DNA from 3 places in the Streptomyces sp. NPDC006733 genome. Region 3 is predicted to be linked to each of the others. Evidence: riboswitches for the same ligand, from Rfam matches in the RefSeq annotation. Region 3 holds a riboswitch; each other region holds the start of a gene.
What was found. Region 3 has a riboswitch for thiamine pyrophosphate ahead of thiO (glycine oxidase ThiO). Riboswitches for the same ligand answer to the same signal wherever they lie in the genome.

Region 1: it holds a riboswitch for thiamine pyrophosphate, as region 3 does, so the genes downstream of both, ABZ721_RS17885 (thiamine ABC transporter substrate-binding protein) here and thiO (glycine oxidase ThiO) in region 3, are expected to answer to the same signal.
Region 2: it holds a riboswitch for thiamine pyrophosphate, as region 3 does, so the genes downstream of both, thiC (phosphomethylpyrimidine synthase ThiC) here and thiO (glycine oxidase ThiO) in region 3, are expected to answer to the same signal.

What each region holds. Positions count from the first base shown of each region.
Region 1 covers NZ_JBEYJD010000018.1:75,155-85,366, reverse strand. The annotation lists gene pyrH (UMP kinase) at 67-864, shown strand; gene frr (ribosome recycling factor) at 966-1,523, shown strand; gene ABZ721_RS17895 (phosphatidate cytidylyltransferase) at 1,644-2,624, shown strand; gene rlmN (23S rRNA (adenine(2503)-C(2))-methyltransferase RlmN) at 2,795-3,901, shown strand; TPP riboswitch at 3,949-4,073, shown strand; gene ABZ721_RS17885 (thiamine ABC transporter substrate-binding protein) at 4,068-5,162, shown strand; gene ABZ721_RS17880 (iron ABC transporter permease) at 5,216-6,835, shown strand; gene ABZ721_RS17875 (ABC transporter ATP-binding protein) at 6,836-7,882, shown strand; gene ABZ721_RS17870 (Rossmann fold nucleotide-binding protein) at 7,872-9,026, opposite strand; gene ABZ721_RS17865 (hypothetical protein) at 9,076-10,212, opposite strand, start outside.
Region 2 covers NZ_JBEYJD010000015.1:32,537-42,748, forward strand. The annotation lists gene ABZ721_RS15430 (YibE/F family protein) at 1-1,258, opposite strand, end outside; TPP riboswitch at 1,449-1,561, shown strand; gene thiC (phosphomethylpyrimidine synthase ThiC) at 1,555-3,372, shown strand; gene ABZ721_RS15440 (DUF4241 domain-containing protein) at 3,494-4,762, shown strand; gene ABZ721_RS15445 (hypothetical protein) at 4,952-6,253, shown strand; gene ABZ721_RS15450 (WD40 repeat domain-containing protein) at 6,328-7,302, shown strand; gene ABZ721_RS15455 (amino acid permease) at 7,394-8,848, opposite strand; gene ABZ721_RS15460 (hypothetical protein) at 9,007-9,963, opposite strand.
Region 3 covers NZ_JBEYJD010000061.1:28,501-38,712, forward strand. The annotation lists gene ABZ721_RS36055 (YhgE/Pip domain-containing protein) at 1-335, shown strand, start outside; gene ABZ721_RS36060 (TetR family transcriptional regulator) at 361-984, shown strand; gene ABZ721_RS36065 (DUF4126 domain-containing protein) at 1,250-1,858, shown strand; gene ABZ721_RS36070 (NAD(P)/FAD-dependent oxidoreductase) at 1,908-3,377, shown strand; gene ABZ721_RS36075 (hypothetical protein) at 3,426-4,247, opposite strand; gene metF (methylenetetrahydrofolate reductase [NAD(P)H]) at 4,275-5,192, opposite strand; gene thiE (thiamine phosphate synthase) at 5,340-6,011, opposite strand; gene ABZ721_RS36090 (Rv2175c family DNA-binding protein) at 6,093-6,458, opposite strand; gene ABZ721_RS36095 (FAD-dependent oxidoreductase) at 6,558-7,766, opposite strand; TPP riboswitch at 7,894-8,007, shown strand; gene thiO (glycine oxidase ThiO) at 8,004-9,164, shown strand; gene thiS (sulfur carrier protein ThiS) at 9,161-9,370, shown strand; gene ABZ721_RS36110 (thiazole synthase) at 9,417-10,205, shown strand.

The sequences.
Region 1 (10,212 bases), on a different contig from region 3:
GCCGTAGAGGGAACCCACGTGGACCCACGGCAATGGCCTTCTTCGTACGCGCATGAGGAGATCTCCATGGATGAGGGCGCCGACAAGGCCGCCGACAAGGCCAGCGACTCCCGGACCGGCACCGCGCCCGGCGCCGGGGCCCCGCGGAGCCGGTACCTGCTGAAGCTGTCCGGCGAGGCTTTCGCCGGAGGCGGCGGACTGGGCGTCGACCCGGACGTCGTCCACGCGATCGCCCGCGAGATCGCGGCCGTCGTCCAAGAGGGCTACGAGATCGCCATCGTCATCGGCGGCGGCAACTTCTTCCGCGGCGCGGAGCTCCAGCAGCGCGGCATGGACCGGGCCCGTTCGGACTACATGGGCATGCTCGGCACCGTCATGAACTGCCTCGCCCTCCAGGACTTCCTGGAGAAGGAGGGCATCGAGACCCGCGTGCAGACCGCCATCACGATGGGCCAGGTCGCCGAGCCGTACATCCCGCTGCGCGCCGTGCGGCACCTGGAGAAGGGCCGCGTCGTCATCTTCGGCGCCGGCATGGGCATGCCGTACTTCTCCACCGACACCACCGCCGCGCAGCGCGCCCTGGAGATCGACGCCCAGGCGCTGCTCATGGGCAAGAACGGGGTAGACGGGGTCTACGACTCCGACCCCAAGCACAACCCGGACGCGGTCAAGTACGACGCCTTGGAGTACAGCGAGGTCATCTCGCGGGACCTCAAGGTCGCCGACGCCACCGCGATCACCCTGTGCCGTGACAACAAGCTGCCGATCCTCGTCTTCGAACTGCTCGCCGAGGGAAACATCTCGCGAGCCGTAAAGGGTGAGAAGATCGGCACGCTCGTCAACGACCAGGGCACGCGGGCCTAACCGCCCGCACCGGGGATGGACAACAGGCTGCCGGTCGGACACCGTGCAGGAAAGACGCGCGCAGGGGCCAGGCTCTGCCTTCTGAAAACCAGGAGCACATGGTGATTGAAGAGACCCTCCTCGAGGCCGAGGAGAAGATGGAGAAGGCCGTCATCGTCGCGAAGGACGACTTCGCCGCGATCCGCACCGGCCGTGCGCACCCCGCGATGTTCAACAAGATCGTCGCCGAGTACTACGGCGCCGTCACGCCGATCAACCAGCTGGCCTCCTTCTCGGTGCCGGAGCCCCGGATGGCGGTGGTCTCCCCGTTCGACGTCAGCGCGCTGCGCAACATCGAAGAGGCGATCCGCAACTCGGACCTCGGCGTCAACCCGAGCAACGACGGCCGCATCATCCGGGTGGTGTTCCCGCAGCTGACGGAGGAGCGCCGCAAGGACTACATCAAGGTCGCCAGGACCAAGGGCGAGGACGCGAAGATCTCGATCCGCGCCGTCCGCCGCAAGGCCAAGGAGACCCTCGACAAGCTCGTCAAGGACGGCGAGTCCGGTGAGGACGACGTGCGCCGCGCCGAGAAGGAGCTCGACGACACGACCAGCAAGTACACGGCCCAGATCGACGAGCTGCTCAAGCACAAGGAAGCCGAGCTGCTCGAGGTCTGACGCACCGCTGCGGCTGAGCGGTCCGACCCGACGTTCTCTTCCGGGGGGTGACCCCCGCACCCCCCGCCAGAACACCAGGCCGGACGCCTGGTCCTGATCGACAACGCGAGGCGAAACTCAGTGAACGACTCCTCCTGGAGTGCCACGCCGCGCTCCGGCCACTGGGAAACGCCGGCGGGGGGACCGGGCGACGGCTCGGCGGGTTTCGCGCAGGATGCGCTCGACGCAGCGCAGACTCCTCGTATGCCGCCCGAGCCGTCACCCGAACCCACCCCGCCCGTGAAGAAGTCCGCAGGCCGCAACCTGCGGGCCGCGATAGGGGTCGGCGTCGGCATGGGCGCGGTCATCGTCGCCTCGCTGTTCATCGTCAAGGCCGCCTTCGTCGGCGTGGTGGCGCTCGCCGTCGTCGTCGGCCTGTGGGAGCTCACCTCCCGCCTCGCGGAGAAGAAGGCCATCCGCATCCCGCTGGTGCCCCTCATGGTCGGCGGCGTCGCCATGGTGGTGGCGGGGTACGCGCGCGGCGCCGAGGGCGCGTGGGTCGCGGTGGCCCTCACGTCGCTCGCCATCCTCGTGTGGCGGATGACCGAGCCGCCGGAGAACTACCTGCGGGACGTCACCGCGGGCATCTTCGCCGCCTTCTACGTGCCCTTCCTCGCCACCTTCGTGTCGATGATGCTCGCCGCGGACGACGGCCCCTGGCGGGTCCTCGTCTTCCTCCTGCTCACCGTGATCAGCGACACGGGCGCCTACGCCGTCGGCTGGCGCTTCGGCCGCCGCCTCCTCGCCCCCCGCATCAGCCCCGGCAAGACCCGCGCCGGCCTCTTCGGCGCCATCGCCTTCGCGATGACGGCCGGCGCCCTGTCGATGCAGTACCTGATCGACGGCGGCAAGTGGTGGCAGGGCCTGATCCTGGGCCTGGTGACCGCGGTCAGCGCCACCCTGGGCGACCTCGGCGAATCCATGATCAAGCGAGACCTCGGCATCAAGGACATGGGCACCCTCCTCCCGGGCCACGGCGGCATCATGGACCGCCTGGACTCCCTCCTGCCGACAGCGCCGGTGGTGTGGCTGCTGCTGGTCATCTTCGTGGGAACCGGCTGACCGCCTCCCGCCGGGACGGGCGGCCAGGAGGACGTCGGGTCGGAAGCGGCCGCCGGTTCGGTGAGGCAGTCAGCCGTGGGGCTCCTGGTGGAGGAGCTCGGAGTGGGGCCGTCCCCGGCGAGGGCGTCGGGCGTGGAGCTACCTGCTGCGTCTGCGACACTGGTAGCACCATGCCTGTACCCGGAGAACTCACTTTTGCCGTGCCGCGTGGGGCCAAGAAGCCCCCGCGGCATCTCGCCGATCTCACTCCTGCCGAGCGACGGGAGGCGGTCGTCGAGCTGGGCGAGAAGCCGTTCCGTGCCAAGCAGCTGTCGCAGCACTACTTCGCGCGCTACGACGACGACCGGGCCGCCTGGACGGACATTCCGGCGGCTTCGCGCGACAAGCTCGCGGACGGGCTGCTGCCCGAGATGATGTCGGTCGTGCGGCACATCAGCTGCGACAACGACACGACGCGCAAGACGCTGTGGCGGCTGTTCGACGGGACGCTCGTCGAGTCCGTGCTGATGCGGTACCCGGACCGGGTGACCATGTGCATCAGCTCGCAGGCCGGGTGCGGGATGAACTGTCCGTTCTGTGCGACCGGGCAGGCGGGGCTCGACCGGAACCTCTCGACGGCCGAGATCGTGCACCAGATCGTCGCCGGGATGAAGTCGCTGCGCGACGGCGAGATCCCCGGTGGGCCGGCCCGGCTGAGCAACATCGTGTTCATGGGCATGGGCGAGCCGCTGGCGAACTACAACCGCGTCATCAGCTCGATCCGGCGGCTGACGGACCCGGAGCCGGACGGGCTGGGGCTGTCGCAGCGCGGGATCACCGTGTCGACGGTCGGGCTGGTGCCGGCGATGATGCGGTTCGCCGACGAGGGGTTCAAGTGCCGGCTCGCGGTGTCGCTGCACGCTCCCGACGACGAGCTGCGCGACACGCTGGTGCCGGTCAACACCCGGTGGAAGGTGCGCGAGGTGCTGGACGCCGCGTGGCACTACGCCGAGGTGTCCGGCCGGCGGATCTCCATCGAGTACGCGCTGATCAAGGACATCAACGACCAGGCGTGGCGCGCCGACCTGCTCGGGCGGCTGCTCAAGGGCAAGCGGGTGCACGTCAACCTCATCCCGCTCAACCCGACGCCCGGCTCGAAGTGGACGGCCTCGCGGCCCGAGGACGAGCGCGCGTTCGTGCGGATGCTGGAGTCGCACGGGGTGCCGGTGACCGTCCGGGACACCCGCGGCAGCGAGATCGACGGAGCGTGCGGGCAGCTGGCGGCCTCCGGGGAGTGACCGCGGGCGCGCTGCTACTGTGGCGCTCGTAGATTCGTACAATTGAACATTTCCGACAGGGGAGCGCACCAGCGCTGAGAGTGCGGCCACCGGCGAAACGAAGCCGGTGCGGCCGCAGACCCTCGGACCTGATCCGGGTAATGCCGGCGTAGGGAGTCAACCGCTCATGAACACCAACCTTCGGCGCGCCGCGACGGCGGTCCTGGCCACCGCCCTCGGGGCGACCACGCTGGCCGCCTGCGGCGGCTCCGACGACAAGGCCGACGGCACGAAGGCGACGCCGTCGAAGACCGTCACCCTCGTCAGCCACGACTCCTTCGCGGCCTCGCCTGCCGTGCTCAAGGCGTTCACCCAGCAGACCGGCTACACCGTGAAGGTGCTGGCCGGCGGCGACGCGGGGGCGGCCGTCAACCAGGCGATCCTGTCGAAGGGGCACCCGCAGGGCGACGTCTTCTTCGGCGTCGACAACACGCTGCTGTCGCGGGCCCTCGACAACGACCTGTTCACGCCGTACGAGGCCAAGGGCCTCGACCAGGTCCCGGCCGCGCTCCAGCTCGACAAGGAGAAGCACCGGGTCACCCCGGTCGACTCCGGCGACGTCTGCGTCAACTACGACCGCAAGTACTTCGCCGAGCACCACCTCGCCGTGCCGGCCACCTTCGACGACCTGGTCAAGCCGGAGTACAAGAACCTGCTGGTCACCGAGAACGCCGCGACGTCCTCCCCGGGCCTCGCCTTCCAGCTCGGCACGATCGCGAAGTACGGCGACGCCGGCTGGAAGGAGTACTGGACGAAGCTCAAGGCCAACGGCGTCGAGGTCGTCGACGGCTGGGAGCAGGCGTACAACGACCGCTTCTCCGGCTCGGCCGGCGGCAAGGGCAAGGGCGACAAGCCGCTCGTCGTGTCGTACGCCTCCAGCCCGCCCGCCGAGGTGCTGGGCGTGAAGCCGCTGCCGGCGCAGGGGCCGACCGGCGTCGCGACCGGTACGTGCTTCCGGCAGATCGAGTTCGCCGGGCTGCTCAAGGGCGGCACGAACGACGCGGGCGGCAAGGCGCTGCTGGACTTCCTGCTGAGCAAGACGTTCCAGCAGGACATGCCGCTGCAGATGTTCGTGAACCCGGCCCGGCAGGACGCGGCGCTGCCCGCCGAGTTCACCCGGTACGGCGTGAAGATCGACACCCCGCCCACCGTGGCGCCCGACGAGATCGCCAAGAACCGTGACCAGTGGGTCAAGGCATGGTCCTCGCTCGTTCTGAAGTAGCAGGAGCGGCCCCCCGGCGCTTCCCGCGCGCCGCCGCGGTGCGGCTCGGCCTGATGGCCGTGCCCACCGCGTTCTTCGGGGTCTTCTTCGCCTATCCGGTGGCCGCCATCGTCACCCGCGGCCTGCGTGACGGCGGCGTGTGGCGGTTCGGCCGGATTGGTGAGGTGCTGAGCGACCCGGAGATCCTGCGGGTGCTCTGGTTCACCGCCTGGCAGGCGGTCGTCTCGACCGGGCTGACGCTGCTGGTCGCGCTCCCGGCGGCGTACGTCTTCGCGCGCTTCTCGTTCCCCGGCAAGGGGCTGTTGCGGGCGGTGGTGGCGGTGCCGTTCGTGCTGCCGACGGTCGTGGTCGGCTCGGCGTTCCTGGCGCTGCTGGGGCGGGGCGGCGTGCTCGACGACCTGTGGGGCGTCCGGCTGGACACCACCGTCTGGGCGATCCTGCTCGCCCACGTCTTCTTCAACTTCGGCGTGGTCGTCCGCTCGGTCGGGGGGCTGTGGTCGCAGCTCGACCCGCGCCAGGAGGAGGCGGCCCGGGTCCTGGGCGCCGGCCGCTTCGAGGCGTGGCGCCGGGTGACGCTGCCGGCGCTGGGACCGGCCGTGGCCGCCGCCGCGCTGATGGTCTTCCTCTTCACCTTCACGTCCTTCGGCGTGATCCAGATCCTCGGCGGGCCGAAGTACTCCACGCTCGAAGTGGAGATCTACCAGCAGACCGCGCAGTTCCTCGACCTGCCGACGGCCGCCGTGCTCACCCTGGTGCAGTTCGCGGCGGTCGCCACGATCCTCGCGCTGCACGCGTGGACGGTGCGCCGCCGGGAGAGCACGCTGCGGCTCGTCGACGCCGCGCACACCTCGCGGCGTCCGCGCGGCGCGGCCCAGTGGGCGCTGCTGTGGGCGGTGCTGGCCGTCGTCGTCCTGCTGATCCTGGTGCCGCTCGGCGTCCTGGTGGCGCGGTCGCTGGACGGCCCCGACGGCTACGGGCTCGCTTTCTACCGCGCGCTGCTGACGGTCCCCGAGACCGGCGGGAGCTTCGTCGTCGCACCCATCGAGGCGGTGGGGAACTCCCTGCGGTACGCGGCGGTGGCCACGCTCATCGCGCTGGTCGTCGGGGGCCTCGCCGCCGCCGCGCTGACCCGGCGGGCGGGCCGCCTGGTGCGCGGGTTCGACGCGCTGCTGATGCTGCCGCTGGGCACGTCGGCGGTGACCGTCGGCTTCGGCTTCCTGATCACCCTCGACGAGCCGCCGCTGGACCTGCGGTCGACGTGGCTGCTGGTGCCGCTCGCGCAGGCCCTGGTCGGGGTGCCGTTCGTGGTCCGCACGATGCTGCCCGTGCTGCGCGCGGTCGACGAGCGGCTGCGCGAGGCGGCGGCGGTGCTGGGCGCCTCGCCCTGGCGGGCCTGGCGCGAGGTGGACCTGCCGCTGGTGCGCCGCGCGCTGCTGATCGCGGCGGGCTTCGCGTTCGCCGTCTCGCTCGGCGAGTTCGGCGCGACCGTGTTCATCGCGCGGCCCGACAACCCGACGCTGCCGGTGGCGGTGGCCCGCCTGCTGGGGCGGGCCGGGGAGCTGAACTACGGGCAGGCGATGGCTCTGAGCACCGTCCTGATGCTGGTGTGCGCGGCGGCGCTGCTCGCACTGGAGCGGCTGCGCACCGACCGTTCAGGATCAGGAGAGTTCTAGATGGCACCCCCGGCATCCCGCACCCCGCTCCTGCGGCTCGACGGCGTCACGGTCCGCTTCGGGCAGCGCGCGGCGCTCGACGCCGTGGACCTGGAGGTCGCCGCCCACGAGACGGTGTGCGTCCTGGGCCCCAGCGGAAGCGGCAAGTCCACCCTGCTGCGCGCGGTGGCCGGGCTGCAGGCGGTCGACGCCGGCCGGGTGCTGCTCGACGGGCGCGACCAGGCGGGCGTTCCCACCCACCGGCGCGGCCTCGGCCTGATGTTCCAGGACCACCAGCTCTTCCCGCAGCGCGATGTCGGCGGCAACGTCGCCTTCGGACTGCGGATGCGCGGGACCCGGCGCGACGAGGCGGAGCGCACGGTCGCGCGGCTGCTCGACATGGTGGGCCTGCCGGGCGCGCAGCGGCGCGCGATCGCCGCGCTCTCCGGCGGCGAGCAGCAGCGCGTGGCGCTGGCCCGCGCGCTGGCGCCCGAGCCGAAGCTGCTGATGCTCGACGAGCCGCTCGGGCAGCTCGACCGGGGGCTGCGCGAGCGGCTCGTCGTGGAGCTGCGCGAGCTGTTCGGGCGGCTCGGCACGACCGTGCTGGCCGTCACCCACGACCAGGGCGAGGCGTTCGCGCTCGCCGACCGGGTCGTGGTCATGCGCGACGGCCTGATCGCACAGAGCGGCACGCCGCTGGAGGTGTGGCGGCGGCCCGCCTCCGAGTTCGTCGCCCGCTTCCTCGGCTTCGACAACGTCGTCGGGGCCACCGTGCTCGGCGAGGCGGCCGACACCCCGTGGGGCAAGGTGCCGGTGCAGCCCGGCGCGCCGCAGGGGCCGTGCCGGCTGCTGGTCCGCCCCGCCGGGGTACGGCTGACGGGCGTGCGCGACGGGCTGCCCTGCACGGTGACGGCCAGGACATTCCGCGGCGACCTGGTCACCCTGCTGCTGCGTCCGGCGGACGGCCCGCCGCTGGAGGCGGCCTGCTCGCTGCGGGACGCGCCGGAGGCCGGCACCGAGGTGGGCGTCGCGTTCACCGCCGAGGACGTCGTGGTCCTCAGCCGGTAGCGGTAACGGTAGCGGTAGCCGTAGCGGCGGCGGTGAGCCGGGCCAGTGCCTCCGGGGCCTCGTCCACGGAGTCGACCAGCGCGATGCGCCCCGCCATGGGACGGTCCCTTGCCAGCGCTTCGAGCAGCGGCCAGGTGGGCAGGTCGCGGGTCCAGTGCTCGCGGTTGACCAGCACCATGGGGGTCGGCTCGCCCCGTGACCCGTAGTAGTTCGGCGTCGCGTTGTCGAAGATCTCCTGGACGGTGCCGGCCGCGCCCGGCAGGAAGATCACGCCGGCGGTGCAGCGGGCCAGCAGGCCGTCCTCGCGGACCGCGTTGGCGAAGTACTTGGCGATGTGCGAGGCGAACGCGTTCGGCGGCTCGTGGCCGTAGAACCACGTCGGGATGCCGACGGACGGGCCGCCGTCCGGCCAGCGCTCGCGGACCGCGAACGCGGCCGCCGCCCAGTCGCCGATCGACGGCGTGAACAGGGGCGCCTTCGCCACCGTGCGCAGCGCCTCGCCGAGCACCCGGTCCGCGAACGGGGCGCAGTAGGCGCCCAGGTTGGCCGCCTCCATGGCGCCCGGCCCGCCGCCGGTGGCGACGGTCAGCCCCGAGCGGGCGAGCGTCCGGCCGAGGAGGGCCGCGCCCGCGTACGCGTCGTTGCCGCGCTCCATGGCGTGGCCGCCCATGACGCCGACCACCCGCTCGCCGGCGAGCGTCTCGTCGAGGGCGTCCGAGACGGCGTCGTCGTGGATGCTCCGCAGCATCGACGCGAGTATGTCGCCGTCGGCCCGGGTGCGCCGGAACCAGTCGTAGGCGAGGGCGTCGGGTGTCGAGGCGTACCCCGCGGCCAGCCCGTCGTAGAGCGCCTCGGGCGTGTAGAGGGTGCCGCGGTAGGGGTCGAACGGCAGGTACGGGACCGGCGGGAACACCATCGCCCCGCCGGCCCGTACGTGGGCCAGGGCCTCGGGCGCCATGGGGCAGCCGAGGAACACGGCATCCGCCGGGTCCAGGGCCAGCAGCGCGGCCGTGCGGCCCGTCAGTTCGACGGCCTGCAGGCGGTATCCGGCGAGCGAGCCGGTGGCGGCCGCCCGGTCGAACTCCTCGGGTGTTTCGATCTCGCGGTCGTGGGCGCCGCCGTGCGGCGTGGAGTCGGTGAGCACCGCTGCACCCTAGCGCCGCCCGGGGCGCCGCTCGGGGCCTCCGGGAACCTCAGACCCCCAGGGGTGACGCCGCGAGCTGGGCGATCAGGACGGTCAGGGGGACGACGACCGCCAGCACCATCGCGCAGCGCAGCCCGACGGCCGTGCGCAGCAGGCTCGCGGGGGCGCCGAGCTGGACGAGGGCGGCGGTGCGGTGCTCGCGGCTGCGCCGGGCCTCCAGCGCGGCGGTGAGCACGGTCGCGAGCGCGGACAGGACGATCAGGGCGGCGGCGAAGCCGGTGAGCGGGCCGAGCTTCCGGTCGCCGGTGCCGTAGAGCTGCAGCGCGGCGAGCCCCCCGGCGGCGATGGCGCACAGCACGCCGACCGGCCTGCCGATCCGGCCCGCCTCCTCCTGGAGGGCGCGGCCGGCGAGCAGCCGCAGGGCGCCGGGCCGCACGGCGGCCAGCAGGCGTCCGCAGGCGTGGACGAGCGCGGGACCCGCCAGCACCATGCCGGCCGCGATCAGCGCCCAGCCGGCCAGGACGGTGGGGGCGGTGTTGCCGAGGCCGCCGGGCAGCGGCATCAGGTCGGTCGCGGTGGAGCGGCTCAGGTCGTCGGCGGTCACCTCGATGGCGAGGCCGATGGCCGTGAGCGCGACGCCCCACGGCAGACCCGCGGGGGCGCTGACCGCGGAGGGCGCGTCCGGGTCGTCGGCGTCGGCCGACGCGGGGCCCGAGGGGGCGGCCCCGCGCGGCCACAGGCTGGCGGCGCTGGCGGCCGCGGCGAGCAGCGGTACGGCGGCGAGCAGCGTCAGCGCGCCCGCGAAGGGCAGCGGGCGGTCCGGGCCGAGCGCTTCGACGGACGTGCCGCGCAGCCGCAGGAAGGCCACCAGGGCGACGGCGCTGCCCAGCCCGCAGGAGAGCGCGCTGGCGGCGGCGGCCAGCAGCGGCACGCCGTTGCGGCCGAGTCCGACGGCGGCGAGTCCGGCGTGCAGCCGCCCGCTGGGCTCGGCCCGGGAGACGGCCACCGACAGCTGCAGGGCGATGGCGAACGGGACCAGGCACCAGGCGAGCCGGGCGCTGGACGCCGACGGCTCGCCGGGGTGCCCCAGGGCGTAGCCGAGCGCGGCCAGCAGCAGGAAGCCGGTGCCCGCGGCCGCGGCGGCCACGGACAGCCGGCGGAGCAGGACCGTGGGGACGGAACCGCG
Region 2 (10,212 bases), on a different contig from region 3:
CGGCACTGACAACGAGCGCCGCCAGCAGGGTCGTCAGGGGGACCGACGCGACGAGGCCGATACTGCCGACGAGCGTCCGGACGATCTCCTCCGCCACCAGCTCGCTGCCGGCGACCCGCAGCACCCCGCTGCGCGCCACCGAGAACAGCAGCAGGAGCGGCAGCGCCGCACCTGCGTACGCCATCACCAGCGTGTTCACCACGGACGCGATGTGGTCCCGGCCGATCCGCATGCCGGCGCCGTAGAGCTTGCGCCAGCTCGCGCCGGGGTCGGCGTCCTTCAGCTCCCACACCGCCGCGGTCTGCGTGACCGTCACGTCGTCCAGGACGCCGAGCGAGCCGATGATGACGCCGGCCAGCAGCAGCCCCTTGATCTCGATCCCCGGGTAGAGGACGTGGACGAGCCCCGTCTCGTCCGAGGTGTTGCCCGTCAGGTGCGCCCAGGAGATGAAGACGGAGCCGAGGATCCCGATCAGGAACAGCGAGCAGAGCGTGCCGATGACGGCCACCGACGTCCGGGCGTTGAGCCCGTGGCACATGTAGAGCGCGATCAGCATGATCGCGCTGCCGCCGATGACCGCCACCAGCAGCGGATCGTGGCCGTGCAGGATCGCCGGGAGGATGAACAGCGTCAGGATCGCGAAGCTGATGACCAGTGCGACCAGGGCCATCAGACCGCGCAGCCGGCCGACGGCGATGACGGCGAGCGCGAAGATCCCGGCCAGCAGGGCCAGCGGGAACCCGCGGTCGACGTCCGTCACCGCGTACTGCAGCTCCTTCGGGGCGTTGGGGGCGTACGCCACCACGACGCCCTGGCCCACCGTGTAGCGGCGGGTCTGATCAGGGTGCACGATCTCGATGAACGTCCGGCCCTTGTCCTTGCCGGTCGTGACCTCGATGGTCGCCTTGTCGCAGCGTTCCTGCGGGTCGGGGGAGCCTGGAGAGCCGGGGGAACCGGGGGCCGGCGGTGACGGTGCTCCGGCTTCCGGGCCGCTTCCCGTGCTGCCGTTCGCCTCGGCGCAGGCGATGTCGTCGATCCGGGTGACCCGCGCCTGCTGCGTCTGCTGGTCGAACCCGACGCCGGTGTGCGCGTGCTGCGGCACCCCGCCCGGCCACAGCACGACCAGCCCGACGAGCACCGCGGCGGCGAACGGCACCAGCACCGCCGCGACGACCTTCCGCAGGTGCTTCGAGACCGGCGGCACGGGACCGTGGCCGTGCGAGTGACCGTGGGAGTGGCCGTGCGCCTGGTCATGCACCTGGCCATGCGGCTGGCCGTGCGATGGGCCGCGGGACGAGCCATGGGATGAGCCGTGGGATGAGCCGTGGGTTTGCGGGGGGCCGGGGGCGTGCGGGTGGGCGGGGGGCGGCGTCTGGGGGGTGTCCACGGATCGATCATCGCAAGACCCCCTGGTGTGCGTTCGTACGCAACCGCTACCGTGGGGGCACCTTTGCAATCGCGGGAGCTCGGAGCACCGGGCTGAGAGGGCGCTGAATCTCTGCGCCGACCGCTGAACCTGTTACCGGGTAATGCCGGCGTAGGGAGTTGGGTCTCATGACCACGCAGGATGCACGCATGCCTGTCTCCGTTCAGCCCGTTTCGGCGGACAAGCCCGTCTCGGCGGCGCGGCCCGCCGCTTCGGGGAAGCGCGAGCCCGGCTGGCACAAGGGCTACCTGACCGGCTCCAGGCCGGACATCCAGGTCCCCGTGCGCCAGGTGCACCTCACCACCGGCCGTGACGTGACGCTGTACGACACGTCGGGGCCGTACACCGATCCGAACGTCACCACCGACGTCCGCCGCGGCCTGGCGCCGCTGCGCGAGAACTGGATCATCGGGCGCGGCGACACCGAGGAGTACGCGGGCCGCCCGGTCCGCCCCGAGGACGACGGGATCAAGCACACCTCCCCCCGCGGCGGCCTGCGCAACCTCGACGCGGTCTTCCCCGGCCGCCCCCGGACGCCCCGCAGGGGGCGGGACGGGCAGGCGGTGACGCAGCTCGCGTACGCCCGCCGCGGCGACATCACCCCGGAGATGGAGTACATCGCGATCCGCGAGAACGTCTCCCCCGAGGTGGTGCGTGAGGAGATCGCGGCAGGCCGGGCCGTCATGCCGATGAACGTGAACCACCCGGAGATCGAGCCGATGATCATCGGCAAGCGGTTCCTGGTGAAGGTCAACGCCAACATCGGCAACTCCGCGGTCACCTCCTCGATCGAGGAGGAGGTGGACAAGATGACGTGGGCCACCAAGTGGGGCGCCGACACCGTCATGGACCTGTCCACCGGCCGCAACATCCACACCACCCGCGAGTGGGTGCTGCGCAACTCCCCCGTGCCCATCGGCACCGTCCCCCTCTACCAGGCGCTGGAGAAGGTCGACGGCAAGGCCGAGGAGCTGACCTGGGACGTCTACCGGGACACCGTCATCGAGCAGGCCGAGCAGGGCGTCGACTACATGACGGTGCACGCCGGCGTGCTGCTGCGGTACGTCCCGCTCACCGCCCGCCGCAAGACCGGCATCGTCTCGCGCGGCGGCTCGATCATGGCCGCGTGGTGCCTCGCGCACCACAAGGAGTCGTTCCTCTACGAGAACTTCGAGGAGCTCTGCGACATCCTCGCCTCCTACGACGTCACGTACTCGCTCGGCGACGGCCTGCGCCCCGGCTCCATCGCCGACGCCAACGACGAGGCGCAGTTCGCGGAGCTGCGCACGCTGGGCGAGCTGAACACCATCGCCAAGCGGCACAACGTGCAGACCATGATCGAGGGCCCCGGGCACGTCCCGATGCACAAGATCAAGGAGAACATCGACCTCCAGCAGGAGATCTGCGAGGAGGCGCCGTTCTACACGCTCGGCCCGCTGACCACCGACGTCGCCCCCGCCTACGACCACATCACGTCGGGCATCGGCGCCGCGATGATCGCCTGGTGGGGCACCGCGATGCTCTGCTACGTCACGCCCAAGGAGCACCTGGGCCTGCCCAACCGCGACGACGTCAAGACGGGCGTCATCACGTACAAGATCGCGGCCCACGCGGCGGACCTGGCCAAGGGCCACCCGGGGGCCCAGGACTGGGACGACGCACTGTCGGACGCCCGCTTCGAGTTCCGCTGGGAGGACCAGTTCAACCTGGCGATGGACCCGGACACCGCCCGTGACTTCCACGATGAGACCCTGCCGGCGGACGGCGCCAAGACCGCGCACTTCTGCTCCATGTGCGGCCCCAAGTTCTGCTCGATGAAGATCAGCCAGAACATCCGCAAGGAGCACGCCGGAGACCTCCTCCTGGACCCGGAGGCCGGCATGCGCCAGAAGTCCGAGGAGTTCGCGGCAAGCGGCAACCGCGTCTACCTGCCGCTGGCCGACTGACCTGCCCGACGGCGGTGCCCGTGGCTATGGCCGCGGGCACCGCCGTCGCATGTCACACCCACCCGTTACGGTTCGCTCAAAGGCCGTGGCAGGGGGCTGCCAGGTGTGAGGGGGCACGGCAGTGGGTGGCGAGGCGGGCATGGTGACGGTGTCGTACGCGGAGGGGTGGGATCTGTCCTCCGCCACCGCTATGGGGCCGCTCTCGCGGTCCGAGGCGGAGGCGCGGGATCTCGCGGGGACGCCCTATGCGCTGGTCTACCGGCTCGAGGGCCGGAAGGCGCCGGTCGAGGCGCAGTTGGTGGCCTGGGGCGACCACTACGTGGGTGGGTGGGCGTACGACGATCACGGGCGCCGGACCCGGGAGGCGGACTGGCGGTTGCTCGAACCGGAGCGTCTGTTCCTTCGTCATCTCGCCGAGTGGCGTTACGACTCCCCGGCGCAGGCCGAGTTCGCGCGGGATGTATGGCGCACCAGGACGGAGCTCTCCCCCGACAGCACCGGCCGCACCGTGTCCGAACCCCAGGGAGATCTGGGCTCGGCGCGTCATACTCCTGCCGACGTAACCGCAGCGGACCGCTGGCGCGGCAGAGCGGGTTTCGGTGTCCGCGGCGGAGGGAGCCTGCTCTTTTCGCATCCGTCGCTGGTCGATCGGGACGTCACGTACCAGGACGCCTCCGAGGCGGTGCCCGAACCGCCGCCAAGCGCTCCCGCTCCCTGGGTGCCGCCGCGCCCGGCGCAGCCGGTCCACCTGCGTGAGCTCTTCGAGCCCGGAACACGCCTCGCGACGCGGCACCAGCCCGAGATGACGGTCGGAGCGCTCCGGGACATCGCGGCACTGCGGGTCCCCAGCGGCAGGCTTGCCGTCACTGATCCCCTCACGAGGGGCCGGACGGCCTGCCGTGAGCTGTCGGAGCGGATACCGCCCGGTGTGTACCCGCTGCAGACCGCCGTGGTCGCGTACGAGGGGGAGTACGAGGACCAGCGCTTCCCGGTCGAGGAGGAGGTGGCCATCCGTCTGCTGATCGACGGGGAGCCGCCGGTCTCCTGGGAACTGGCGCTCGCCGACGGCGATGATGCCCGGCTGCTGCGCGAGGGCGAGTTCTTCGGATTCGACACCGACAGCGCCGCAGGATGCTTCGCCGACGCCTCGGAATGGGACCTGCTCGCGGGCAAGTACCGGCGCTTCCTCGTGGACGGCCACGACGACGAGGGAGAGAGCATCGGCGAGGCATACATACGCACTTCTCACGAGGCCAGTGGCACCGACCTGGTGTCGTTCTACACCAGCGGGGACGGGACGTTCCCGGTCTGGCTGGGGCGCTCGGGCTCCGGAGAGCTCGTGTCTGTGGTCGTCGTGCGCGATTTCCTTCCCGACCTGGTGGTCCTGTGAGCACCTAAGGTCCGCGGCGGAGGGGGCCCGGGCCGCTCCCGGGAGGGGCGGGCGCGGCGCTCGGAATGCCGGTGCGCCCGTATCTGACGGACTGTATAAAGATCATCTTCGAGTCGCCTCAAGGGCGCGGCTCAATTTCGTTCAACAGGGTGGGGACCAAGGATGTTGTTGAGAAGAATCTGCAGGGGGGTGACGGTTGCGACAGCGGCGGCCGCGCTCGGCCTTGGTGGGGCGGCGGTCTCGCACGCTTCCGATCAGCTGGAGGTCCGCTACGCGGGAAGCGTGCAGGGCGACTACGGGACCTTGGAGATCAGCGCGCGCTCCGGAGTCGACGTCAGGGAGATCACGGCGCATCTGACCTCGGACGTCAACCAGTCGGAGGTGGCCGACGTTCGGTTCAAGGACCTCCGGCTCTTCTCCGGTACGCCCGAGGACGGCGTCTGGCGCAGCAGGAAGCCGCTGAAACTGCGAACGATCGGCAGCTATCGCATCGACGTGGAGGTGACGGACGCTGACGGCGCTCACGTGCTGCGACAGTCGGCCGGAATCCTCTCCTACTTCGTTGTCCCCCAGGTGGGACCGCTGAGCGTCGACCGCAGCTCGATCGACCGCGACCACCGCGATGTAGAGGTGAAGGGGACGCTGTACGGACGGTGGCCCACGCGTGAGGTCAAGCCCCTGGCGGCACGCAAGGTTGACATCGAAGTCGACTATTGGCCCCAGGCCACCGTGTCCACCGATGCGCACGGCCGGTTCCGCACCTCGGTGCGACTGGACAATGCCGCCCAGATCCAGGCCGTCTTCCGCATGGATGGCGGTACCCCAACCGTGTTGTACGGATCGTCGGAGCCTGTGCAGATCGGTGTCGAGCAGACTCCCACGCGTTTCACAGCGACGGTCGACAGGACCGACGTCAACTCCGGCCAGTCCGTCAAGCTGAGCGTCGCCGTCGAGCAGAAGACTGCCGGCGGATGGGTCCCGCTCGCAGGGAAGTCCGGCGGTGTCCTCTTCGGTGCCGATGAGTACCAGACGGACGAGGTGGGCGGGTTCACCACAGCCGAGGACGGCACGTTCACCATGGAGTACACGCCGTGGCGGGCCGGGTACTTCCAGCTGGCGCTGAACACCAACGGCGACCCGTTCCTCCAGGCGTCGACGGGCACGAGCACCGTCGTGCGTGTGCACGCCGGCGCGCAGTTCACGGCCTTCACCGCAGGGCGCTCGGAGACCGGCCAGGTCCACGCCGAGGGACTCATGAACTTTCCCGACGGGTCGAACCCGAGCACGATCCTCGTCGACGTCCAGTACTCGCCCGACGGGACCGAGTGGACGACCGTCGCCACGAACGAGGCGTTCTGGGACGGCAGGGGCTACGCGTTCGCCGCGGATGTCGACCGGAGCGCGGGCGGCTCCTACCGGGCGGTATTCGCCGGAGGCGAGGTCTTCCAGTCGGCCACCTCGCAGAGCGTGTACGTCGCGGGGTCGGTGTAGCGACGGTCTGCCGCCCGCCGTCGCTGGAAAATGGGTTGGTGCGGGGTGGTGGGGCTCGTACGGTTTTGGGTGTGATGGATGTGGGGGGTGCGTCGGGCCGGCGGTTCTGGGAGGCGACGGCTGAGGTCGAGTCTCTGGTGTGGGACGGCGATGAGCTGCTCGACGTGGTCGGGGGCGGGCGCCGGTGGGGGGCCGATGGGGTGGAGCGTCCCTCCTCGTTCATTCATGACTACCCGTTCGACCGGGGGATCGTCTCCCCGTCCGGCCGCTTCACCGTCGTCTACGCCGAGCGCGGCACCGAGGCGCTGCTGCTCGAGGGCGATCAGCTGGTCCGGGAGCTGGAGCGCGATGACGAGATCGCCGAGGACTTCGACTATCCCGTGGCGCTCGGGGCGCTGCGGGACGGCCGTGAGGTTCTGGTGCACTGCCCGCGGGAGCGCGGCACCCTGGAGATCGACGACCTGGAGACGGGCAAGCGGCTCACCCACGGTGTGCGCCGGCCCCGGGACGTCTTCCACTCCCGGCTGGCGGTGAGTCCTGGTGGCAGGTACCTCATGTCGGCCGGCTGGTTGTGGCATCCGTACGGGATCGTCGAGGTGTTCGACCTGGACGACGCGCTGGCGGACTCCGCCGTGCTCGACGGCCAGGGCGTGCTGCCCGCGGACGGTGGCATCGACGACGAGGTGCGGGCGGCCTGCTGGCTCGACGGGGACCGTCTGGCCGTCTCGACGGAGGGGCGGACCCGGCAGTTGGGCGTGTGGTCGCTGTCGGCGGGCCGGTGGCTCTGCCGGAACAGCGTCGACTTCAGCCTCGGCACGCTGGTCGCCCGGGGCGAGACGGTGGTGTCGCTGCACGGGCACCCGCGGCTGGTCGAGGTCGCGACGGGGGCCGTGGTGGCGGAGTGGCCCGCCGTGGAGGTGTCCCTCAGGGAGGACAGCTTCGGGGCCACCCACATCCCGACGCCTGTCGTGGCCCTGCACCCCGACGGTTCCCGGCTGGCCGTCGCCCAGCCGGACGGCATCGCGGTCATCGATCTCCCGGGACGCTGAGCGCGCACACGCGTGAGGCCCCGGTGGGATGGAAATCCACCGGGGCCTCTGTACGGGAAGGGCAGGTGTTCGGTGATCGGGTACCGCCAGGTCAGATCAGGTCCATCGCGGCCACTTCGTCGGGACGGCCGTAGCTGACCGGTCCCTGGAAACGCTTGCGCGCGGTGGCGAACCACCAGACGGTTGCGATGATCAGCACGACACCCAGCGCGATCGGTGCGTAGTTGAACGTCGTCGAGTTGATCGGGGACGTCTGCGGCAGCATGAACAGCACGCTGCTCAGGGAGATCCAGGTCACCGCGACGATGCCGACGACCTTGCCGTAGCGGCCGAGGTTCCACGGGCCGGGCACGAACTCGTCGCCCAGGCGCAGCCGCAGGAAGATGGGCACGGCGTAGGCGAGGAACAGGCCCACCACGTTGACGCTGACGATGGCCGTGAAGGCCGTGTGCGACCACCAGCCGGGCAGGACCAGCACGATGGAGCACGCCGCCGCGAGCCATACCGCCTTGACGGGCGTACGGGTGCGCGGGGAGACCGAGTGCCACCACCGCGAGCCGGGCATCGCGCCGTCACGCGAGAACGCGAAGATCTGCCGGGTATTGCTCGTCATGTTGGCCAGGCCGCAGAACAGCATGGCGCCGATCACGATCAGCAGCAGCAGTTTGGCGGTGCCCATGCCGAGCGCGTCGATGAGAATCTGCACCGGCGGCGCGGCGGAACTGGCTTCCGCGGCGTAATCGCGGATGGCGTAGACCAGGGCGAGCATGAGAATGAGGCCGATACCCGCCGAGTAGGCGATCGACCGCATGATGCCCTTGGGCGCGTTGACCGTCGCCTGCACGGTCTCTTCCGACATGTGGAAACTGCCGTCGAAGCCGGTGAAGGTCCAGCTGGTGACGAGCAGGCCGAGCATGGCGCCGTAAATCCCGTTGGAGAAACCGGTGTTGTTCTCGAAATGCGTGATGAAGGAGGCCGACTGGTGGTGGTCGGGTATGACGGTCAGGCAGACGACGATCACGACCATGCCGATGAAGAGCCACCACACGGATATACGGTTCAGCACCGCGATCAGCTGCACGGTGTAGGTGTTGGCCAGCGCCTGCAGCAGCAGGATCAACGCCGTGATGCCCACGGTGCGCTGCGCCGTCACTTCGTAGTCGTTCCACTGCATCGCGATGAAGGCCTGGATGAACGTGGCGGCCGCGTAGCCGGTGGCGGCGGTACCGCCGACCTGGCCGACGAAGTTCAGCCAGCCGGTGTACCAGGACCAGGCGCCGCGGTGCCGCTTGGCGAGCTTGCCCGCGGAGAAGTACAGCGCGCCACTGGTCGGATAGGCGGAGGCGATCTCACCCATCGAGGCGCCGACGAACAGCACCATGATGGACACGCCTATCCAGCCGAATATGAGAATGCGCGGCCCGCCGGCCGCCATGCCGAATCCGAAGGAGGAGAAGATTCCGGCGATGATGTTGATGATCGTGAAGGAGATTGCGAAGTTGTCGAAAGCGCGGAACCGTCTGGTGAGCTTCCGCGGGTAACCCATGGCATGCAGCGTCGCGTCGTCGTCGAGGGGGGCGGCGGGCGCTGGTGGACGAAGAGGTTTCGTGTGTGAAAGAGATCTGTGCTCGGTCACAACGACAGCCTTTCTGAGGGGTAGGTGACGGAGGGGGACTTCGTCGTGCGGGGTGGAACGGAAATGGTTCAGGCGGCACTCGGTACCGGTAGTCCACAAAGTTTTCTGGCCCTGGTCAGCTGTTCCTCGGGTGCGCCGAACGCACTCCAGGGCATGCGGGACGCGTACGGTCCCGATGCCGTGAGGACTTCCCTCGCCTCGAATTCGAGTTTGCCCATGACCAGGGCGTGCGCCAGGTACCCCAGGTCGAGGACCGGGGTGAAGCGGTACTTGGCCGTCTCGGGGAACCAGTGGGTGTAGATCCCCATCGTGGTCGCCTTCCACTGCGGCTGCTCCCACGTGCGGTCCGCCAGCAGTGCGTTGGCGTCGTAGTCCTCGACGAGCGCCACGAGCGGCAGCAGCCGCAGGGGCGAGGAGGTCGGGGCGCGGTGGCTGAGGAACGAGGCGACGTCCCACCGTGCGCTCGCCGAACCGCCGTTGCGGGTGAAGAAGAAGGCCAGGAACCGGTGGTGCGCCTCGCGGTGCCAGGGGTCCAGCCGCAGGATGTGGGCGAACAGGTACCAGGGGCCGGTCGGTTCCGTCAGCAGCCCGCGCGGGGCGGGGTCGCGGGGCCGCTGGAGCCGGGTCAGCGCCAGTTGGGTCACCCAGGGGGTCGGGTCGGTGGGGAGCAGTTCCGAGGCCCGCTCGCACGCGCCCTGCGCTATGCGCAGCAGCGCGCCCTCCCGCAGATCGCCGGCGTCGGCCATCCGTAACGCGCGCAGCATCGCGACCCGCGCCCACAGCAGCGCGGACTCGGCGTTCGGTTCCTCGGCCAGCCAGCGTTCCGCGAGGTCGGAGTCTGCTGCCTCGGAGGCGAGTACGAGGGACCGGTGGGCCCGCACTTCGAAATCCCCTCGGGTCTCCTTCAGGATCTCGCTTGCGCTGAGGTACCGCCCGGCCTTCACATCCATGCACGCTCGCGCCAACTGACGATCATCGGCCGCCGGATGCCACACGTACTGCCCCTCGAACGAGCCAGCAGTCACTATCCCCCTCCAGATCCCGCAGACGACACCACTCGCACCCGCACATTCCGGTCATCTGAATTCAGCCTGACCCTATGGAATCAGCCACGTACCTTCCGTAGATCCATCCGTAGCGGGTCACACCCTACTCATCATCAACTCGTATAGAAACCAGTCGTCCGGAGTAACTGCTTCCGTGCCAATTGCCCCCTCCCGCAAAGGAGTAGGGGGTGCTCGGCGTAGCGGCACGCCGGACGTCCGAGCTGTCGG
Region 3 (10,212 bases):
TCGCCGCCATCATCCAGTTCCTCAGCGCCCGGTTCGGCCCGGCCGGACGCGTCCTCACCCTGGCGATGCTGATGCTGCAGCTGACGTCGGCGGGCGGCACGTACCCCGTGCAGACCAGCCCCGGCTTCTTCGGCTTCCTGCATCCGCTGCTGCCCATGAGCTACGTCGTCGAGGGGCTACGCCACCTGATCACCGGCGGCGGCCTGGGACCGGTCTGGCGGGCCTGCCTGGTGCTGCTGGCCTTCACCGCCGCCGCACTGGCGCTCACCACCCTGACCGCCCGCGGCAAGCAGGTGTGGACCGTGGACCGGCTGCATCCGGAGCTGACCCTGTGAGCCGGGGCCGCCCGGGACAGGGACAATCGACGCCATGACCACCGCACGACGTCAGGCCACGCGGCAGAAGCTGTACGAGGCCGCCGTCACACTCATCGCCGAGCAGGGCTTCTCCGCCACCACCGTGGAGGAGATCGCCGAGCGGGCCGGCGTCGCGAAGGGCACCGTCTACTACAACTTCGCCAGCAAGAACGAGCTGTTCGAGCAGTTGCTGCGGCACGGCGTCGGACTGCTCACCGTCTCGCTGCGGGTCGCCGCGGAGGAGGTGGCCGCGAGCGGCGGCAGCCGGGTCGACGCGCTGGACGCGCAGATCCGGGCCGGGCTGGCGTTCATCGCCCGCTACCCGTCCTTCACCCAGCTCTACGTCGCCGAGCTGTGGCGGACCAACCGCGCCTGGCAGGACACGCTGATGATGGTCCGCCAGGAGGCGGTCGCGGTCGTGGAGAAGGTGCTGCGCGAGGCGGTCGACAACGGGGAGCTGAGCGACGAGATCGACGTGCCGCTCACCGCGTCCGCGCTCTTCGGGATGGTGCTGGTCGCCGCCCTGGACTGGCAGGCGTTCCAGTCCCACCGCACCATCGACGACGTGCACTCCGCCCTGTCCCGGCTGCTGCAGGGCCGGGTCGGCGGGGACGCCCGGCGGACGTGAGTGGGCGCTGTTCCGGCACATCCCGATCCCCCTCGGACCGTGCCGGAACAGCGCCACCCGTTCACCCCCGTTACGTCCGGGCCGCCCCGGTTCCGCCGCCCCGTGTCGGCGGTACCGGCGCCGCGCCCGTCCGTGGTCCCCACTGTCTCCCGGACGGGGGCGCCGGCCCATCCGCGCTCCTACTCAAGTCTTCAACTAGGTACGGGTACTCACGACCGCGCGGTTCGCCCGCCCGCCCCGCCGGCGGTTCGCTACGATCCCCACCATGTCGGTACTTCCGCTCGTGTTCACCAGCGGCTGGGCGAGCGGGATCAACGCCTACGCCGTGGTGTTCCTGCTCGGCCTGATGGGCGCGACCGGGGTCACCGACGAGGTTCCCGCGTCCCTGGAGCGGCCCGACGTGCTGATCGTGGCCGGAGTGCTCTTCCTGTGCGAGGCCGTCGCCGACAAGATCCCGCTCGTCGACTCGGCGTGGGACGCGGTGCACACCGTCATCCGCCCGGTCGCCGGCGCGGTGGTCGCGGCGCTGCTCGCGGGGCAGGACGGCTCGCTGCCGCAGCTGGCCGCCGCCGCGGTGGGCGGCTCGACGGCGCTCGCCAGCCACCTCGTCAAGGCGGGCACGCGGATAGCGGTCAACACCTCGCCGGAGCCCGCCAGCAACATCGTCCTCAGCCTCGCCGAGGACCTCGGGGTCTCCGCGATCATCGTCTTCGCGCTGTTCCACCCGCTCGCCGCCGCGATCATCGCCGCCACGCTGCTGGTGCTCGGCATCATCACGGTCGTCTTCCTCTTCTCCCGGATCCGCCGCTTCCTGCGCCGCTGGAAGGCGCGGCGCGAGGCGAAGCGCCTGGCCGCACCCGCCGCGCCCGGCTGAGGCGACCTGCCGGCCGGCGCTGCCGGCGGCGCCCGATACAGTCCCTGGCATGGCACGGATCGCGGTAATCGGCGCGGGTATGGGGGCAATGGCGACGGCGGCCCGGCTGGCCGTCGGCGGCCACCGGGTGGCGGTCTACGAGCGCTCGGCGACCTACGGCGGAGCCGTCGGCAGGCTCGCCCGGGACGGCTTCACCTTCGACACCGGCCCCGGCCTGCTCCACCTGCCCGCCGTCTACCGCGACCTCTTCGTCAAGACCGGCAAGGAGCCGCTGGAGAGCCGCGTCGGTCTGGCGCAGGTCGATCCCGCGAGCCGCCACCTCTTCGCGGACGGCACGGACGTGTCGCTGCCGAACGCGACCCGCGCGGGCGTCATCGGCGCGCTGGACGGAGCGTTCGGCGCGGGCGCCGGCGAGCGCTGGAGCGAGGTGATGGGCCGGGCCCGCGAGGTCTGGGAGGCCACCCGCCGCCCGCTGCTGGAGGACGCCCTCACCGACGACACCGCCGCGCTCGGCCGCGACCCCTACCCCGCCGTGCGGCGCGGGCTCTTCCGCCGCGGCACCCCGTCGCTGGCCTCCGTCGCCGACCGCGAGCTGGCCGACCCGCGGGCGGCCGCCCTGCTGACGAGCTACGCCCTGGCGTACGGCTTCGACCCGCGCGCCGTCCCGGCGAGCGCCACGGTCCTGCCGTACATGGAGCAGACCTTCGGCGCCTGGTACGTGCGCGGCGGCCTGCGGGCCCTCGCCGACGCAGTGTACGAGCGGTGCGTGCAGCGCAGGGTCGAGTTCCACTTCGACAGCGCGGTCGCCGGGGTGCGGACCGGGCCGGACGGCCGGGCCTGCGGCCTCGACCTCGCCGACGGGCGGCGGATCGACGCGGACACGGTGGTCGCGGGAGCGCCGCTGCCGGCGCCGGGCGGACCGGGCCCCCGGGCGGACCTCGTCCCCGGCCGGTTCGTGGTCTGCCTGGCGCTGCGCGGCCCCCGCCCGGAGGGCACCGTGCACCGCACGGTGGTGCACGCCCCCGACGGCCGCGCGGAGTGGCGGTCGGTCTTCTCCGGCGGCGCTCCGTGCGACGTTCCGACCGTGACGGTGCTGCGCCCCGACGACCCGTCGACGGTCCCGGACGGGTCGTCCGAGGCGGTCACGCTCCAGGTCACGGTGGCGACGGCGGCCGGCGGGCCGGGGTGGGACGCGCGCGGCGTCGCGGCGGGCTTCGCCGAGCGGGTGGTGGAGGCGGCCGAGGCCGCCGTTCCCGGCCTGCGCGGGCGGGAGTTGTGGCGCGAGGTGCGCACTCCGGCCGACACCGAGCGGGAGACGGGCGCTCCGGGCGGCGCGGTGCCCGGTCCCGCCCTGGCGGGCGCGAACGGCCTGCACCTGCACCCCGCCAACCGCTCCGCGGTCCCCGGCCTGTGGTCCGTCGGCGGCTGGTCCCACCCCGGCGGCGGTCTGGCCCACGCGGGCATGTCGGGCGCGATCGTCGCCGACCTGATCGCGGGCGGACCCGGCGGCAGCCGGTAGCCCCGAGCAGCTCCGGCACGGCCCCGGTCCCGGCGCGGCCCCGGGCGGCTAGTAGCGGTAGGGGTCGTACGGGTCCGCGTACAGCGGCTGGTCGTACTGCGGTTGCTGGGGCTGCTGCGGGATGTACGCCTGCTGCTCCGCGGACTGCTGCTGCCCGTAGGGCTGCTGCTGCTCGGCGGACTGCTGCTGCGGGACCCACACCCCGCCGGGCGGCGTGTCGTAGCCGAACTCGTGGTCGTACTGCGGGGTGTACTGCTGCTGGCCCGGGTCCTGGTAGGGGGCCGCGTAGGCGGCGTCGTAGTCGTGCTGGCCGCCCCAGGCGTACGCGTCGGCCGCCGCGGGCTGCGGCTGCTGCTCACCGGTGCCGCCCCAGCCCTCGTACCCCTGGGCGCCGTAGCCCTCGTAGCCGCCGCTGGTGTACAGGTCCGGGGTGTACGTGGACTGGCCGTCGTAGATGCCGTACTCGCCGGTGTCGTCGAGCACCGGCATCGCCTGGTACACGGTGGCCAGTTCGGGCGCCTGTGCCACCTCCTCGACGGGGCTGACCTCCAGGACGGGCTCGCCCGCCCCGGCGCCCGCGCCGCGGACGGCCCTGCGGCGGCGGCTGGAGCCGGGGCTGCCGCCGAGCGCCCAGCCGGTGGAGAAGCCCTGCCGGTAGGAGATCGTCACGAACGTCTGGCCGGTGCCGAACGCCGCGGCGCCGAGCGCGATGACGATCGCGTTGCGCAGCGAGACACCGCCGACCACGCCGAGGAATCCCGCGAAGGCGAGCAGCCGCCAGCGCAGCCGCGCCTTGTACTGCAGCAGCACCTCACCGAGCAGCCACAGCGCGACCACGCCGAACGCGATGTAGAGCAGCGTGTAGCCCATGTCCGCACTTCCTCACCTCACGAGCGGTCACGACCTCTGGTGCAGACCGAGATTCTCGTAGATTTCCAGCGACGCCGTGGAATGGTTAAGCGTAATGAAGTGGAGTCCGGGGATGTCCTCGGCCATCAGGCGTTGGCACATCTCCGTCGCGAACTCGATGCCGATCGCCCGCACCGCCGCCGGATCGTCCTTCACCGCGAGGATACGGTCGGCCAGCGCCGGGGGGAAAGGCACGTTGCTGAGTTCGGGGAAACGGGTGATCTGCCGGACGTTCGTCACCGGCATGATCTCCGGGATGATCGGGGTGTCGCAGCCCGCGGCGGCGACCCGGTCGCGCAGCCGGAAGTAGTCGTCGGCGTCGTAGAACATCTGCGTGATGGCGAAGTCGGCCCCGGCGCGGCACTTGTCGATGAAGTTGCGGGTGTCGGAGGCCCAGTCGCTGGAGCGCGGGTGCATTCCGGTGAACGCCGCGACGCCGACGCAGAAGTCGCCGGACTCCTTGATCAGCCGGACCAGGTCGGCGGCGTACAGCAGTCCCTGGGGGTGCTGGACCCACTCGCCGAGCGGGTCGCCGGGCGGGTCGCCGCGGACCGCGAGGATGTTCCGGATCCCGGCGTCGGCGTACTGCCCGATGATGTTGCGCAGCTCGGCGATCGAGTGGTTGACCGCCGTCAGGTGCGCGACCGGGGTCAGCGTGGTGTCGGAGACGATCCGGTCGGTGGCGCGGACGGTGCCGTCGCGGGACGATCCGCCGGCGCCGTAGGTCACGGACACGAAGGTCGGCCCCACCGCTTCGATCCGGCGGATGGCGTTCCAGAGGGTCCGCTCGCCCTTCTCGGTCTTCGGTGCGGCGAATTCGAAGGAATACGACCGCTCGCCGGACGCGAGGAGCTCACGAATGGTGACCGCGCGATCGGTCCGGGTAGAAGGTGTCCCAAGGGCCATAACGGAAGGGTAACCGCGCCCCGAGACCACCCGTAACCAGGACGGCCGATTTATCCACGTGCGCCCCACCCCCGTCCATCCCTTGGACACGCATCGGTGACATTCGGGGCGCGGAGTGGACCGCCGGCGGCCGGTGAAGCGGAACGCTCAGCCGTCGGACGGGGTGTCGTACGAGGTCACGGCCTTCGCCAGGGCCGCCGCCGCGGCGCCGGGATCGTCGGCCTCGGTGATCGCGCGGACGACGACGATCCGCCGGGCCCCCGCCTCCAGCACCTGCTCGACGTTGCCCAGGTCGATCCCGCCGATCGCGAACCAGGGCCGGGCGGTCCCCAGCGAGGCCGCGTACCGCACCAGCTCCAGGCCCGGCGCGTGCCGGCCGGGCTTGGTCGGGGTGGGCCAGACCGGCCCGGTGCAGAAGTAGTCGGCGCCGGGCTCCACCGCGGCCGCGGCCACCTCGGACTCCGCGTGGCAGGACCGTCCGAGGACCACGTCGCCGCCGAGGACGGCGCGGGCGGCGGGCACCGGCAGGTCGCCCTGCCCCAGGTGCAGCACGTCGGCACCCGACGCGTGCGCCACGTCCGCCCGGTCGTTCACCGCGAGCAGCTTGCCGTACCGGCGGCACGCGTCGGCCAGCACCGCGAGCGCGTCCAGCTCGTCGCGCGCCTCGATCCCCTTGGCGCGCAGCTGGATGACGTCGACGTCCGAGGCGAGCACCGCGTCCGCGAACTCGGCCAGGTCGCCCCGGCCGGTCCTGGCGTCGGTGCACAGGTACAGCCGGGCGGCGGCGAACCGCTCGCGGACGGTGGACTGCTCGGGCATGGTGCCGCTCCCCCTCGGTGCTGCGGGTCCTGCTGCCGTGACTGCTGCTGCTACTGCTACTGCTACTGCTGCCGCTGCGGGCTAGAAGCCGAGCGCCTGGGCGCGGCGCTTCACTTCCGTCCCGCGGTTCTCCTTGAGCGCCTGCGTGGGCGTGCCGGGCAGCGTCGGGTCCTCGGTGAACAGCCACTCCAGCGCCTCTTCGTCGCTGAAGCCGTTGTCCTTGAGGACCGTCAGCAGGCCGGGCAGCCCCTTGACGATGCTTCCCTCGCCGATGAAGTCGGCGGGGACCATCAGGACGCGGTTCTCACCGCGGCGGATGGCGAGGAACAGCTTCTCCTTGATCATCGGGCGGACCCGGGTGATGGGCACACCCAGTCGCTCGGCGACCTCGGGGAGGTTCAGCCAGGAAGGTACGAGGGCATCAATCGTTGCGTCGATCTCGGTCACGGGACAAGCGTGCCATCCCCGGCGGGCACCCGCGTACCGGTTGGCGGCCGGGGAGCCTGACGGTTTGCCCACATCCGCCCGGCGAGCCCGGTTTCGCCGTCAGGCGCCGGCCGCGGTCTTGAGCGGAACGGCCGGGTCGCCGACGAGCGCGGCGTCCAGGTGCGCGCCGCGTTCGATGAGCTTGCGGCCCTGGGCCAGGTCGCGCGGGCGGCCGACGGCGAGCAGCGCCGCGAGCACGCCGTCGCGCAGCCAGCAGACCGACCAGGCGGGCCCCGCCGGGTCGCCGCGCAGCAGCATGGTGTCGGTGGCCGAGTGGTGCCCCGCGTACTGCACGAAACGGCCGAACTGCTCGGACCAGAAGTACGGCACCGGGTCGTACACCTCGTCGCCGCCCAGCACGTTCGCGGCGGCGGCCCGCGGCCCCTGGACCGCGTTGTCCCAGTGGTGGACGAGGAGCCGCTCGCCGAAGCGCGCGGACGGGAAGGACGCGCAGTCCCCGACCGCGAAGACGTCGGGCACCGAGGTCCGCAGCCGGTCGTCCGCCTGCACCGAGCGGTCGGGGCCCAGCTCCACGCCGGAGCCGGCCAGCCAGCCGGTGGCCGGCCGGGCGCCGATGCCGACGACGACGGCCCCGGCCCGCAGCCGCGTCCCGTCGGCGAGCAGCACCGCGCCGGGTTCGACGGCCGCGACGGCGGTCCCGGTGAGCAGTTCGGCGCCCGCGTCGGCGTACCAGTCGCGCATGTGGTCGGTGACCGAGCCGGGCAGGACGCCGGCCAGCGGCCGGTCGGCCGCCTCGACGACGGTCACCGCGCAGCCCGCCTGGCGGGCCGCCGTGGCGAACTCCGCGCCGATCCAGCCCGCTCCCACCACGACGACGTCGCGCTTCTCCTCGAGCACCGGCCGCAGCTCGGCGGCGTCGTCCAGGGTGCGCAGCATGTAGACGCCCGGGATGCCCTCGCTGCCGGGCAGCGCCACCGGGTGGGCGCCGGTGGCGAGCACCAGCCGGTCGTAGCGGACCACGCCCTCGTCGGTGACGAGCTGCCGGTCGGCGGGGCGCAGCGCGCTCGCGTGCCGGCCGAGCAGCAGCTCGACGTCGAGGCCGTTGAAGTCCACGTCGAAGGGCGAGCCCTCGGCCGTGCCGAGGAGGACGGACTTGGACAGCGGCGGGCGGTCGTACGGTGCGTGCGGTTCGGCGCCCAGCAGCGTGATGTCGCCGCGCCACCCCTGCTCCCGCAACGACACAGCGGTCTGCACTCCGGCCATCCCGGCCCCGACGATCACTGCGCGCTCGGCGCTTGGCTGGCTCACACGATCACCGTAACGCGCCGGGGATTACCGGTAGGGCGCCCGTGCGAAATCGATCCCCCTGTCTCCGGCCCCCCTCGAGCCGGGCTCCCTTACCCGGGGTCCGGCGCGCGTACTAGGGTGGCGGGACCAACGCACTCGCGGGAGCCCGGACGCACCGGGCTGAGAGGGCGGCTGACCGGCCGCCGACCGTACGAACCTGATCCGGGTCATGCCGGCGAAGGGAGGAGCGGGACACCCATGCATCCCTCGCGCCACCGCTACGACGTTCTGGTCGTGGGCGGCGGAATCATCGGACTCGTCACGGCCTGGCGCGCCGCGCAGCGCGGGCTGAGCACCGCGCTCGCCGACCCGGCGCCGGGCGGCGGAGCCGCGCACGTCGCGGCCGGCATGCTGGCCGCCGTCACGGAGCTGCAGTACGGCGAGCAGACGCTGCTCGAACTGAACCTCGCGTCGGCGCGCCGCTACCCGTCCTTCGCCGCCGAGCTGGAGGACGCCACGGGCCTGGACCTCGGCTACCGGCCGTGCGGCACGCTCGCCGTCGCCCTGGACGCCGACGACCGCGCCGACCTGCGCGAACTGCACGCCTTCCAGACCTCGCTCGGGCTGCGCTCCGAGTGGCTGTCCGGCCGCGACTGCCGCCGGCTGGAACCGATGCTGGCGCCCGGTGTGCGCGGCGGCCTGCGCGTGGACGGCGACCACCAGGTCGACCCGCGCCGGCTGGCCGCCGCGCTGCTGCGCGCGGCCGAACTCGCCGGCGTGGTCCTGCACCGCGGCTCCGCGGCCCGGATCGAGACCGTCCGGGACCGCGCCACCGGCGCGGTGCTCGACGACGGCACGGTGCTCGCCGCCGAGCAGACCGTGCTCGCGGCGGGCAGCCGCAGCGGCTGCATGCCGGGCGTCCCCGAGCACGCCCTGCCGCCGGTCAGACCGGTCAAGGGGCAGACGCTGCGGCTGCGCGTCCCGCCCGGCCTCGCCCCGTTCCTGTCCCGCACGGTGCGGGCCGTGGTGCGCGGCGGCCACGTCTACCTCGTGCCGCGCGAGAACGGCGAGCTGGTCGTGGGCGCGACCAGCGAGGAGCTCGGCTGGGACACCACCGTCACCGCCGGCGGCGTCTACGAGCTGCTGCGCGACGCGCACGAGCTGGTGCCGGGGCTCACCGAGCTGCCGCTCGTCGAGACCCTGGCGGGGCTGCGCCCCGGCTCCCCCGACAACGCCCCGCTGCTTGGCCGCAGCGCGCTGCCCGGTCTGCTGCTGGCCACCGGCCACCACCGCAACGGCGTCCTGCTGACCCCGGTGACCGGCGACGTCATGGCCGAGCTGCTCACGACGGGCTCGGTGCCCGAGTCGGCCCGGCCCTTCTCCCCCACACGTTTCGCGCTTCAGGAGCAGCCCGCATGACCCTCTCCACCGTCTCCGTCAACGGTGAGGCCCGGGAGATCGCCGAGGGCCTGACCCTCGACCGCCTCGTCGCCTCCCTGACGTCCGCCCCCGCGGGCGTCGCCGCCGCCCTCAACGAGGCCGTCGTCCCCCGCAGCCGCTGGACCACCACCGCCCTCGCCGACGGCGACCGCGTCGAGGTCCTCACCGCCGTCCAGGGAGGCTGATCCCGTGCCGTATCCCGTACCCGCGGCGGCCACCGGCCACGACACCCTGCGGATCGCCGGGGTCCCCTTCACCTCCCGGCTGATCATGGGCACCGGCGGCGCGCCCAGCCTGGACGTCCTCGAACAGGCGCTGCTCGCCTCCGGCACGGAGCTCACCACGGTCGCGATGCGCCGCCTCGACCCGGCGACGAAGGGCTCCGTGCTCTCGGTGCTCGCCAAGCACGGCATCCGGGTGCTGCCGAACACGGCCGGCTGCTTCACCGCGGGCGAGGCCGTGCTCACCGCGCGGCTGGCCCGCGAGGCGCTGGGCACCGACTGGGTCAAGCTGGAGGTCATCGCCGACGAGCGCACCCTGCTGCCGGACACCGCCGAGCTGCTGGACGCCGCCGAGACGCTGGTCGACGACGGGTTCACCGTCCTGCCCTACACCAACGACGACCCGGTGACCGCCCGCAGGCTGGAGGACGTCGGCTGTGCGGCGATCATGCCGCTGGGGTCGCCGATCGGCTCGGGGCTCGGGATCCGCAACCCGCACAACTTCCAGCTCATCACCGAGCGGGCGGGCGTCCCGGTCATCCTCGACGCCGGGGCGGGCACCGCGTCCGACGCGGCGTTCGCCATGGAGCTGGGGTGCGCCGCCGTCATGCTGGCGTCGGCCGTCACCCGCGCCCAGCAGCCGGCGCTGATGGCGGAGGCCATGCGGGACGCGGTGCGGGCGGGGCGGCTGGCCTTCCGGGCCGGACGCATCCCCCGGCGGCACTACGCGGCCGCGTCGTCGCCCGTCGAGGGCGTGGCGGCGTTCGACCCCGAGCGGCCCGCCTTCAGCGGGGCCTGACGAAGCG